Regions from separate parts of the Streptomyces sp. NPDC031064 genome, predicted to be linked through region 2. Evidence: predicted binding sites of a transcription regulator. Region 2 holds the regulator's gene; the other holds the start of a gene.
The links. Region 2 encodes HspR, which represses chaperone genes until heat shock. Its sites were predicted from a motif close to TTGAGNNNNNNNNNCTCAA; they were not measured.
Positions count from the first base shown of each region.

Region 1: a site for HspR is predicted at 2,219-2,237, ahead of lon (endopeptidase La). Genes of this name have one in related genera too.

Region 1 covers NZ_JBVIGF010000002.1:381,799-387,989, forward strand. The annotation lists gene ACZ46W_RS08500 (spermidine synthase family protein) at 1-439, opposite strand, end outside; gene ACZ46W_RS08505 (rhomboid-like protein) at 580-1,356, shown strand; gene ACZ46W_RS08510 (hypothetical protein) at 1,525-2,094, shown strand; gene lon (endopeptidase La) at 2,260-4,680, shown strand; gene ACZ46W_RS08520 (trypsin-like serine peptidase) at 4,859-5,647, opposite strand; gene ACZ46W_RS08525 (TrmB family transcriptional regulator) at 5,678-6,191, opposite strand, start outside.
Region 2 covers NZ_JBVIGF010000004.1:508,942-515,132, reverse strand. The annotation lists gene ACZ46W_RS17735 (helix-turn-helix transcriptional regulator) at 1-291, shown strand, start outside; gene ACZ46W_RS17730 (hypothetical protein) at 294-764, shown strand; gene ACZ46W_RS17725 (DUF4232 domain-containing protein) at 761-1,393, opposite strand; gene ACZ46W_RS17720 (heat shock protein transcriptional repressor HspR) at 1,495-1,941, opposite strand; gene dnaJ (molecular chaperone DnaJ) at 1,943-3,118, opposite strand; gene grpE (nucleotide exchange factor GrpE) at 3,191-3,874, opposite strand; gene dnaK (molecular chaperone DnaK) at 3,871-5,724, opposite strand; gene ACZ46W_RS17700 (sugar transferase) at 5,957-6,191, shown strand, end outside.

The DNA of each region.
Region 1 (6,191 bases), on a different contig from region 2:
CGTCGAAGGTGTCGGGGGAGCTGCGGACGTACTCGACCAGGTCGCCGTGGACCAGCACCGTGCGCGGGTCGGCGAGCGCCTCGCCGGAGATCCGGGCCAGCGGCCCCTCGCGGTGCCAGTCGATGATCGCCTGCTCCCGCTCGACGACCGCGATGCGCCCCCAGGCGGGCTCGGCGGCCGCGTGCGCGAGCGAGAACCCGACCCCGAGCCCGCCCACGAGCACGGCGGGGTGCGGGCGCGCTCCGAGCGCCGAGAGGGCGGCGTCGATCAGCAGCCGCTCGGACCGGCCGTCGGAGGTGTCCATCAGGAAGGTGCCGTTGGCGATGATCTCGAAGTCCTCGCCGCGCCGGCGCAGCACCACCTCGCCGTACGGTCCCTCGCGGCGGTCGAGCGTCACGGGCGTTGTAGCGGGCGCGGTCACGGGTGTCGTCACAGCCATGATCCTCAGCGTAGCGAGGTGCGGGCCGACCGCTGTGACCTATGTCATGGACGTGATCGCACATGATCGCGTTGGCTGGGAGCAGGGTTGATCCGGGGGTGTTGTGCAGGGGGTTTGTCGACAGGGAAGGGCGGCCTCGGGTGCACCGGCTGCGGACGCGCGGGACGAGTGACGGCGTCGAGCTGCTGAAGGGCATCCCGCAACAGCGCACGGCGAGCACGACTCCGGTGGCGCCGGTGACACCGGTGGTGCCGGTGACGCCCACGGTGTCCGCCCCGGCTCGTCGGCCGGCGGCCCGGTGGCGGCGGTGCGCGCGGCTGCTGCCCTCGCCGAGCGGTACGCCGTTCACCTTCGGCTACACCCTCGTTCTGGTCGCCACCTCGCTCTTCGCCGAGTACGGCGACCCGGGGACCGTCGCGCGACTGCTGCACGCCTCCAGCACCGACGTCGCCCACCTCTCGCGTACGCCGCTGCTGGTGCTGGTCGCCAGCGCGCTGTGGGTGGCGGGCGGGCTGTTCTCGCCGTACGCGATCGGGTTCGTGTTCGTGCTGACGGCGCTGGAGCGCCGGATCGGTGCGTGGCGGGCGGCCGCCGTGTTCCTGGTGGGGCATGTCGTGGCGACGCTCGCGACGGAGATCCCGGTCGCGCTGTCCGTGCTGGCCGGGCACCTGCCGGACACGTCCCTGCACCGGCTCGACTACGGCATCAGTTTCGGGCTGATGGCGTCCGTCGGCGCCCTGGCCGGGCTGCTGAACCCGGTGGCGCGCGGGGTCGTGCTGGCGTGGGTGTCGGTGATGCTGCTCCAGGACTTGGTGGCCTTCGAGGACCCGCTCACCAACTGGGGCCACCCGCTGGCGCTGGCGATCGGCGTCGGCTGCTGGCCGCTGCTGCGCCGCACGGGCCGGCGGCGCTCCTGAGCGCGCACGGCCCGTACGGTCGGCTCCGGACGATCCCGGTCAGCGGCCCCTCCACCCGCTTGCCTCGCCAAAGTGTGACAAATGGTGCATATGTGGTCACGCGCTGCTTCACTGACGCCGGGTGGCCGGTCGCGGCGCCCTCTTCGTCAGAAGGAGAGAGAACAGAGCATGAAGATCACGAGCAGCACCCTGAAGCGGCTGGCCATCCCGGCCGTGGTCGCGGGCCTGGCGCTTCCCCTGGCGGTCGCCTCACCGGCGTCCGCGCAGCCGGCCGCCTCCACGGTGACCCGCGCGTTCGGCACGGTCGCGCTGAGCGCGCGTGACGGCGGGGACGCGGCGGACGTGCAGAACCAGGTCCGCTTCTTCGCCGTGGCGACCAGTACCGGAACCTTCCTGCATGTCGAGGATCTCAACGGCATCACCGCCGGTCCCGGGTGCCAGCAGCGGACCGCCACGGTCGCCAGATGCGGCACGCTCTCGGGCGTGAGCCGGCTCAGCGCCACCCTCCGTGACGGTGACGACTCCGTGACCGTCCAGGTCGCGCGGAACACCACGGTCGACGCCGGTTCCGGCAGCGACACCGTGTTGACCAACTCCGGCAGCGACACGATCAACATCAGGGACGGTGGCGGCGGCGACGTCGTCACGTCCTGTGGCGGCGGGTCGGACACGGTCTTCATGGACGCCTCGGGCGACGAATCCGCGGCCAACTGCGAGTTCGTGAACGACCAGGACTGAGCCCGTTCCCCCTTCCGGCCCGCCACCCCACCCGGGGCGGCGGGCCGGAGGCGTTTCAGGGGCAGGGCGCCTACTGATCGCTCAGAGCGAACAAGCGTGGGGAACACTTCGGCTGTCATAAGCATTGAGTGTGTACAGCTCAACTTGACTGCCGAAGGGGAGATCATGGCTTCGACGTCCACACCGCTCACCCTGCCCGTGCTGCCCCTCGACGACGAGGTCGTGCTGCCCGGGATGGTGGTGCCGCTGGACCTGTCCGACACCGAGGTGCGCGCCGCGGTGGAGGCCGCGCAGGCGGCGGCCCGGTCGTCCGGGACGCAGGGGGGCAAGCCCAAGGTGCTGCTGGTGCCGCGCATCGACGGGACGTACGCGGGCATCGGCGTCCTCGGCACCGTCGAGCAGGTGGGGCGGCTCTCCGACGGCGACCCCGGCGCGCTCATCCGCGGCCGTGGCCGTGTGAAGATCGGCGCCGGTACGACCGGCCCGGGCGCCGCCCTGTGGGTCGAGGGCACCACCGTCGAGGAATCGGTGCCCGATCCGCTGCCCGGGCAGGTCACCGACCTTGTCAAGGAGTACAAGGCGCTGGCCACGAGCTGGCTCAAGAAGCGCGGCGCCTGGCAGGTCGTGGACCGCGTCCAGCAGATCGACGGCGTCTCCGCCCTCGCCGACAACTCCGGCTACTCGCCCTTCCTGACCGTGGCCCAGAAGGTCGAGCTGCTGGAGACCGAGGACCCCGTCGCCCGCCTGAAGCTCGCCACCGAGCAACTGCGCGACCACCTCGCCGAGCAGGACGTGGCCGAGTCCATCGCCAAGGACGTCCAGGAAGGCGTCGACAAGCAGCAGCGGGAGTTCCTGCTGCGCCGTCAGCTCGAAGCCGTCCGCAAGGAGCTGCGCGAGCTCAACGGCGAGAAGGAGGGCGAGGAGTCCGACGACTACCGGGCCCGCGTCGAGGCCGCCGACCTCCCCGAGAAGGTGCGCGAAGCCGCCCTCAAGGAGGTCGACAAGCTGGAGCGGTCCAGCGACCAGAACCCCGAGACCGCCTGGATCCGCACCTGGCTCGACACGGTCCTGGAGATGCCGTGGAACGAGCGCACCGAGGACAGTTACGACATCAAGGGCGCCAAGGAGGTCCTGGACGCCGAGCACGCCGGCCTGGAGGACGTCAAGGAGCGCATCACCGAGTACCTGGCCGTGCGCAAGCGGCGCGCCGACCGCGGCCTGGGTGTCGTGGGCGGGCGGCGCGGCGGCGCCGTGCTCGCGCTGGTCGGCCCGCCGGGCGTCGGCAAGACGTCACTGGGCGAGTCGGTCGCGCACGCGATGGGGCGGAAGTTCGTGCGGGTCGCCCTCGGCGGCGTGCGCGACGAGGCGGAGATCCGGGGCCACCGGCGTACGTACGTGGGCGCCCTGCCGGGCCGGATCGTGCGGGCCATCAAGGAGGCCGGGTCGATGAACCCGGTGGTCCTGCTCGACGAGATCGACAAGGTCGGCTCCGACTTCCGGGGCGACCCGGCGGCCGCGCTGCTGGAGGTCCTCGACCCGGCGCAGAACCACACCTTCCGCGATCACTACCTGGAGGTCGAACTCGACCTGTCCGACGTGGTCTTCCTCGCCACCGCCAACGTCCTGGAGGCCATTCCCGAGGCGCTGGCCGACCGGATGGAGATCGTCCGCCTCGACGGCTACACCGAGGACGAGAAGGTCGTCATCGCCCGCGACCACCTCCTGCCGCGCCAGTTGGAGCGGGCCGGCCTGGAGAGCGGCGAGGTGACGCTGGACGAGTCGGCGCTGCGCAAGCTCGCGGGCGAGTACACCCGTGAGGCGGGCGTACGGAACCTGGAGCGGTCGATCGCCCGGCTGTTGCGCAAGGTCGCCGCCCAGCACGAACTGGGCGAGCGGGAACTGCCCGTCACCATCGGCGAGGGCGACCTGCGCGGGCTCATCGGGCGCCCGCACCACGTGCCCGAGTCCGCCCAGGACCCGGCCGAGCGCCGCACCGCCGTGCCCGGTGTCGCCACCGGACTCGCGGTCACCGGCGCGGGCGGTGACGTCCTGTTCGTCGAGGCGTCGCTGGCCGACCCGGAGACCGGCGCCGCCGGGCTGACGCTGACCGGCCAGCTCGGTGACGTGATGAAGGAGTCCGCGCAGATCGCCCTGAGCTTCCTGCGCTCCCACGGCGCCGAACTGGAGCTGCCCGTCACCGGCCTGAAGGAGCGGGGCGTGCACATCCACTTCCCGGCGGGCGCGGTGCCCAAGGACGGCCCGAGCGCGGGCATCACGATGACGACCGCGCTGGCGTCGCTGCTGTCCGGGCGGCTGGTCCGTACGGACGTGGCGATGACCGGCGAGGTGTCGCTGACCGGGCGGGTGCTGCCCATCGGGGGCGTGAAGCAGAAGCTGCTGGCCGCGCACCGGGCGGGCATCACGACCGTGATCATCCCCAAGCGGAACGAGGCGGACCTGGACGACGTCCCGGCCGAGATCCTCGACAAGCTGGAGGTCCACCCGGTCACGGACGTCCGCCAGGTCCTGGAGCTCGCCCTCTCCCCGGCGACGACGGCCGCGTCCACCGAACCCCTGGCGGCCTGAGCCGCCGCGCTGCCCGGAGCCCCGCCGCGTCCCGCTCGCGCGGCGGGGCGCCGGCGCGCCCGCGGGCCGCCCGCCTCCGCCCGCCGCCCGCCGCCCGGGCCCGCGTCCGCCGCCACCCGCGCCCGCCTCCGCCCGCCTCCGCCCGCGTCCCCGTGGGCGCCCCGCGCGCCGGGAGGCGTTACGCGCCCGAGGCCTTCACCGCGCGGTCGTACAGCGTGCGCGTCGCCGCGTCGAAGAGGACCGCCGTCGACTCCGTGTCCGTGTCGCCGCCGCTGAGGACGCCGATCAGGCGGCCGTCCGCGAGCCAGGGGCTGCCGCTGGTGCCGTCGAAGAACCCGGCGCACGCCATCACCATCGAGCCGGCCAGGTCCGGGTCCCGCCGGGTGTCCGTGGTGCAGGAGATGGGGCCGTCGGCCGGATTGTGGTCCTTGTTGGGGTAGCCGGTCACCGTCACGCGCCGCTCCGGGCCCGACGCCCAGTCGGGCCGCGCCGCGCCCACCACCTGCTGCACCTGGCGGCCACGGGCGTCCGGCTCCAGCGTGAGGAAGGCGTAGTCGTGGGCGTCCGCGTCGTCGCCGGCGGCCTTCCACGCGTCGGCCACCTGCACCGTACGGACCTTCCACGTGCCGTACGGGCGGGCGTTCCCACGGAACCCGGGGGCGAACGAGAAGCCGGCGGCGGCCGCCCCGTCCGCGTACACACAGTGCGCGGCGGTCGCGACGACGTTGCCCTTGGGGCTGTCCACCACGCTCGCGGTGCACCAGTGGCCGTCGTCGTCGAGGAGCACCCCGACCGACGGCAGCCCCGGGGACGGCTCCGCCGAGCGCTGCGGCGCCGCCGACGGGGCCGGCGTGGCCGCGCCGTCGGCCACCGCCTCCGGGCGCGGGGCGGAATGGGACGGCCCCCCGCACGCGGTGGCGGTGGTCACGACGGCGGCGATCCACAGCAACGGTCTCTTGCAGCGCATAGGGCCCATCCTTGCCCACGGGCGCGCCGCTCAGTCATCCAGCCATCCCCGCGACGACGCCTGCGCCCCTGCCTGGAACCGCGTCCGGGCGTTCAGGGACTCCAGCAGCCGGCTGATCCGCCGCCGGGCCGTGTGCACATGGACGCCCAGGCGGCGGGCGATGGCCTCGTCCTTCAGCCCCGCCGCCAGCAGCGCCAGCAGCTCCCGTTGCGGCCCGGGCAACGCACCGGGCCCGTCCCTCTCCACGCCCAGCGGCGCGGCCCGTTCCCACACCGCCTCGAACAGCGGCACCAGCGCGCCGCACAGCAGTCCGTCGCCGATCACGAGCGCGGACGCCCGCGGACCGGCGGCGTCCACCGGCGGCAGCAGCGTGACGCGCCGGTCCACCGCGACCAGTCGCGCCGGGACGCCCCCGGCGACCCGTACCCGCAGTCCGCGCTCCACCAGGCCGTTCAGCGCCCGCGTCCACCCCGGGTCGGCGAGCCCGGCCCGGTCCAGCACCGCGCGCACCTCCACGCCCCGGGCCAGCAGCGACCCGACGTCC
Region 2 (6,191 bases):
CTGGTGGCCTACCTCGCCGGGGTCTTCGACCAGTTCTGGCAGCTCGCCGTCCCCATCAACGAGGAGATCCCCTACGACCTGAAGTCGGACGGCATCAGCGGCGTCCAGCGCTCCATCGCCAAGCTCCTCGTCGAGGGCCACGTCGACGAGGCGATCGCCCGCCGCCTCGGCATGAACGTACGGACCTGCCGCGCCCACATCGCCAAGCTCGCCTCCGTCCTCGGCAGCGGGAGCCGGGCCCAACTGGGGTACCTGATCGCCAAGTCCGGCATCCTGGAGCAGGATCACTGACCATGCCCGACGTCCACCTCGACACCGGCGCCGGCACGCTCGACGTCGCGGGCCCCGGCCTGCCCCGCGTACGCCTCGTCCGCGACCCCGGCACGGAAGGCCACCCGCACATCCCCATCGGCACCCGCGACCCCGCCCTGCTGACGCTCACCGTCGACGGCCACCGGGCCGGGATCGCCCCCGCCAGGGGCAGGCTGTCCCGGCGCTCCTACCGCGTCGACGCCCGCGTCGGTGACACCCGCTACCGGCTCGTGCCGTGCTCGTACGGGGAGAGCCGGCTGCTGCGCGACGGCCGCCGGCTCGGCGAGCTGGAGTCCTCCGGCGACGGCCGCGTCACCGCCGACTGGCGCGAGGACGCCGAGGTCCTGGCCCAGGACGTCGCCGTCGGCACCGCCCTCGCGGCGGCCTTCGGGACGGGCGCCCAGCCGATGTGGGAGACGGCCCTGGACGCGGTGGCCGAGCTGATCCCCTAGCCCCCCGGCGGCCGGTCGTACGGCGCCCAGGGCGTCACCTCGACGGCGCCGGTGTTGCCGAGGTCCAGCGGGCCGCCGTCGGCCGGGGCGACCGTCTGGGCCGCCACGCCGGGGGCGGGCGTCACACGGACGTACGCGCCGTCGGTCGCCACGACGTCGGTGCGGGTCACCGTGTTGCGCCACACCACCGACGCCTCGGCCCGCTCGCCGGGCGCCAGGACGAACGCCGAGGGCTTCGCGGTGGTGTCGACGGACGACCCGCGCCGGACGGCGACGTCCAGTCGCTCGCGCCGCTCGTCGAGGACGTCGAGCACGGGGTAACCGCTCACCTCGAACGGCTTCGTGCCGCAGTTGACCAGCATCACGCCCATCGCCCGCAGCCCCATCGCGGCGTCGGTCATCCCCGTCACCACGCGTACGCCGGAGGCGGGGCAGTCCCCGGCCCCCTCGGCGACCGGGGGCGGCGCCTGCGGCCGGGGCGGTGGCCCCGGCAGGGACGGCGCCGACGGCGCGGCCGGGCTCGCCGTGATCCGCTCCGGCAGCGGAGCGTCGCCCGTCTCCTCGTCACACCCCACCGCGAGGGCGGCCAGGGCCACCAGAGCGGCGCCCACCCCGTATCTCGTACGCACGCCCGGATCATCGCACGCGCGCACGAGGCGGAAAGCCCGTACGACGCGGAAGGCCCCCTCCGCCGGAACGGAAGGGGCCTGCCCGGCAGGTGAACGCCGTGTCACTCACCGCGCTTGGGCGGACGCCACACCACCAGCGCGCCGGCCTGCTGCACGTCCTGGTAGGGCACCAGGTCGCGCCGGTACGAGGCGTGCACCTGGGCCTCGCGCTGCCGCATCGCCGCCGCCGCGCCCTCGACCGCCGCCGTGAGCTCGGCGACCCGGGCCTGGAGGGCGGCGACCTGGTTCTCCAGCTCGATGATCCGCTTGATGCCCGCCAGGTTGATGCCCTCGTCCTGCGACAACTGCTGCACCTGCCGCAGCAGCTCGATGTCGCGGGCCGAGTAGCGCCGGCCCCGCCCGGCCGTACGGTCCGGCGAGACCAGGCCCAGCCGGTCGTACTGGCGCAGCGTCTGCGGGTGCAGCCCGCTCAACTGGGCCGCCACCGAGATGACGTACACCGGTGTCTCGTCGGTCAGCTCGTACGGATTGCGACGGCGTCCGTCCATCTCAAGCCCCCTTCGCGGCCTGGAACAGCTCGGCCCGCGGGTCCTCACCCGCCGTGGCCTCCCGGTACGTTTCGAGCGCCTCGCGCGCCTTGTCGCTCAGGTCCACCGGCACGGCCACCTCGACGGTGACGAGCAGGTCCCCGCGCGTGCCGTCCTTGCGGACGGCGCCCTTGCCGCGGGCGCGCATGGTGCGGCCGTTGGGCGTGCCGGCCGGGATCTTGAGCGTGACCGCGGGCCCGCCGAGGGTCGGCACCCTGATCTCGCCGCCGAGCGCCGCCTCGTCGAAGGTGACGGGCACCGTGACGGTCAGGTTGTCGCCCTTGCGGCCGAAGACCGGGTGGGCGTCGACGTGGACGACCACGTACAGGTCACCGGCCGGTCCGCCCCGCTCGCCGGGCGCGCCCTTGCCGCGCAGCCGGATGCGCTGCCCGTCGGAGACGCCCGCGGGGATGCGGACCTGCATGGTGCGGGACGACTTGGCGCGGCCGCTGCCGTGGCAGACCTCGCACGGGTCCTGGGCGATGAGCCCGCGGCCCTTGCAGTCCACGCACGGGTCGGTCAGCGAGAAGGAGCCGCTGCCGCCGCGCGAGACCTGTCCGGTGCCGACACAGGTCGGGCACACGCGGGGCGTGCCGTTCCTGTCGCCGGTGCCCGAACAGGCCTTGCAGGGCTGCTGGCTGGACATGCGCAACGGGACCGTGGCCCCGTCGACCGCCTCGGTGAAGCTGAGCGTCACCTCGGACTCGATGTCCTGGCCCCGGCGCGGCTGCGTGCGGGTGCCCGCGCCGCCCCGGTTGAACAGGCCGCCGAACACGTCGCCGAGACCGCCGCCGAAGCCGCCGGCCCCGGGTCCGCCCTGGGCGCCGCCGAAGAGGTCGCCCAGGTCGAAGTTGAACGTGCCGCCGGGCCCGCCGCCAGGGCCGGGCCGGAAGCCACCGTTGCCGAACAGGGCGCGGGCGTCGTCGTACTCCTTGCGCTTCTTGGGGTCGCCGAGGACGTCGTTCGCCTCGGAGATCTCCTTGAAGCGCGCCTCCGCGCTCGCGTCACCCTTGTTGGCGTCCGGGTGGAACTCGCGGGCGAGCTTCCGGTACGCCTTCTTGATCTCGGCCTCGGTGGCGTCCTTGGGGACGCCGAGAACCTTGTAGTAGTCCTTCTCCACGAAGTCCTTCGTGCTCATCGACGTCCCTCCTTCCGATCCTTCCGGTCACCGGCCGGCGCGTCACCGGTCGACGCGCCGCCGGTCAACGCGTCAGCCCTCCTCGGGGCCACCGCTCTCCTCGTCGGCCGACTCCTGCTGTTCTTCCTTGGGCGCCGCCTGGGCGGCCGGGGCCGCCCCGGGCTGGGGCTCGGCCACCGCGACGCGGGCGGGCCTGATGGTCCGCTCGCCGATGCGATACCCCGGCTGAAGGATCGCGACGCAGGTCGTCTCGGTGACGTCCGGCGCGTACGAGTGCATCAGCGCCTCGTGGATCGTCGGGTCGAAGGGCTCGCCCTCCTTGCCGAACTGCTGAAGGCCCATCTTCGCGGCGACCGTCTCCAGCGATTCGGCCACCGACTTGAAGCCGCCCACCAGCTCGCCGTGCTCACGGGCGCGGCCGATGTCGTCGAGCACCGGCAGGAGCTCGGTCAGGAGGTTCGCCACGGCGATCTCCTTGACCGTGACCCGGTCGCGCTCGACCCGGCGGCGGTAGTTCTGGTACTCGGCCTGGAGCCGCTGCAGGTCCGCGGTGCGCTCGCCGAGCGCGGTGCGGGCCTGGTCGAGCTGGGCCGTCAGGCCGGCGATCTGTGCGGTGGCGTCCCCTGCCGGGGCCGCCGGGCCCTCCTCCGCGGCGTTCGCGGAGGGAGTGGCACCGGCGGCGTCGGCGGCGTCGTCAGGCGCGGCGCCGGAGGGGACGTCGGGCTTCTCCTCGAAGCCCGGGGTCTCCTCCGTCATGCGGCCCCCTTCGGCTTCTCGTCGTCGACGATCTCGGCGTCGACGACATCGTCGTCGGCTGCGGCGCCCTGGGCGGCACCCGGGGCCTCACCGGCACCGGCGGCCCCGCCCGCGGCCTGGGCGTCCGCGTACATGGCCTGGCCGAGCTTCTGCGAGACGGCCGCGACCTTCTCCGTGGCGGTGCGGATCTCGGCGGTGTCCTCGCCCTTCAGCTTCTCCTTGAGCTCGTTCACCGCCGTCTCGACCTCGGTCTTGACGTCGCCCGGAACCTTGTCCTCGTTGTCCTTGAGGAACTTCTCCGTCTGGTAGACGAGCTGCTCGCCCTGGTTGCGGGTCTCGGCGGCCTCGCGGCGCTTGTGGTCCTCCTCCGCGTACCGCTCGGCCTCCTCACGCATCCGGTCGACCTCGTCCTTCGGCAGCGAGGAGCCGCCGGTGACGGTCATCTTCTGCTCCTTGCCCGTGCCCAGGTCCTTGGCGGTCACGTGCATGATGCCGTTGGCGTCGATGTCGAAGGAGACCTCGATCTGCGGGACGCCGCGCGGGGCCGGCGGAAGGCCGGTCAGCTCGAACATGCCGAGCTTCTTGTTGTACGCCGCGATCTCGCGCTCGCCCTGGTAGACCTGGATCTGCACCGACGGCTGGTTGTCCTCCGCCGTCGTGAAGATCTCCGAGCGCTTGGTCGGGATCGTGGTGTTGCGCTCGATCAGCTTGGTCATGATGCCGCCCTTGGTCTCGATGCCGAGGGACAGCGGGGTGACGTCGAGGAGCAGGACGTCCTTGACCTCGCCCTTGAGGACACCGGCCTGGAGCGAGGCGCCGATGGCGACGACCTCGTCCGGGTTCACACCCTTGTTGGCCTCCTTGCCGCCGGTCAGCTCCTTGACGAGCTCGGCGACGGCCGGCATACGGGTGGAGCCACCGACGAGAACGACGTGGTCGATCTCGGAGAGCTGGATGCCCGCGTCCTTGATCACGTTGTGGAACGGCGTCTTGCAGCGCTCCAGCAGGTCCGCGGTGAGCTGCTGGAACTGGGCGCGGGTGAGCTTCTCGTCCAGGTGCAGCGGGCCCTCGGCGGACGCCGTGATGTAGGGCAGGTTGATCGAGGTCTCGGTGGACGAGGACAGCTCGATCTTGGCCTTCTCGGCGGCCTCGCGGAGGCGCTGGAGGGCCATCTTGTCCTTGGACAGGTCGACGCCGTGCCCGGAGTGGAACTGCTTGACCAGGTAGTCGACGACGCGCTGGTCCCAGTCGTCACCACCGAGGTGGTTGTCACCGTTGGTGGCCTTCACCTCGACGACGCCGTCGCCGATCTCCAGCAGCGAGACGTCGAAGGTGCCGCCACCGAGGTCGAAGACCAGGATGGTCTGGTCGTCCTTGTCCAGGCCGTACGCCAGGGCGGCGGCCGTCGGCTCGTTGACGATGCGCAGGACGTTGAGGCCCGCGATCTCACCGGCCTCCTTGGTGGCCTGGCGCTCGGAGTCGTTGAAGTACGCGGGGACGGTGATCACCGCGTCGGTGACCTTCTCGCCCAGGTACGCCTCGGCGTCGCGCTTCAGCTTCTGCAGGATGAACGCGCTGATCTGCTGCGGGTTGAAGTTCTTCCCGTCGAGCTCGATCTTCCAGTCGGTGCCCATGTGACGCTTGACGGACCGGATGGTCCGGTCGACGTTCGTGACCGCCTGACGCTTGGCCACCTCGCCGACGAGCACCTCGCCGTTCTTGGCAAAGGCGACGACGGACGGCGTGGTCCTGGCGCCCTCGGCGTTGGTGATGACGGTGGGCTCGCCGCCTTCCAGAACGCTGACGACGGAGTTAGTCGTGCCCAGGTCGATGCCGACCGCACGTGCCATTTTCGATTCCTCCAACTGACTTGAGTGGAACAGGCTCAAGGATGCACGACGGCCGGACCGGAGTCAACAGAGTTGAGTCACTTACGCTCAACTTATGCGGCTCGGCTCACGCAGCCGGCCGCACGACCCGCCGCGTACCCGCGAACCACTACCACCTCACACACAACCGTGCGATCGTTCAAAGAACGAACCAAAAGCCGCATAAGTCGCAAAGTTGTCAGGTGGTGTGCCCATGCGCCCCTCCCCGTCGCACCCCTCCCCCGAGCCGCGGCCCCTCACCGCCCCCGGCCCGCCGCACCCCTCCCCGGACCCGAAGCGCGTCCTGGACGTGACCCTCGGCTCGGTACTGCTCGCGCTGGCCGCCCCGCTGCTGCTCGCGGCCACGGTCGCCACCGCGCTGAGACGCCCGCCCGGCGGCGTCTTCGCGACGGAGACCAGAATCGGCCTCGACGGCCGGCCCTTCACGC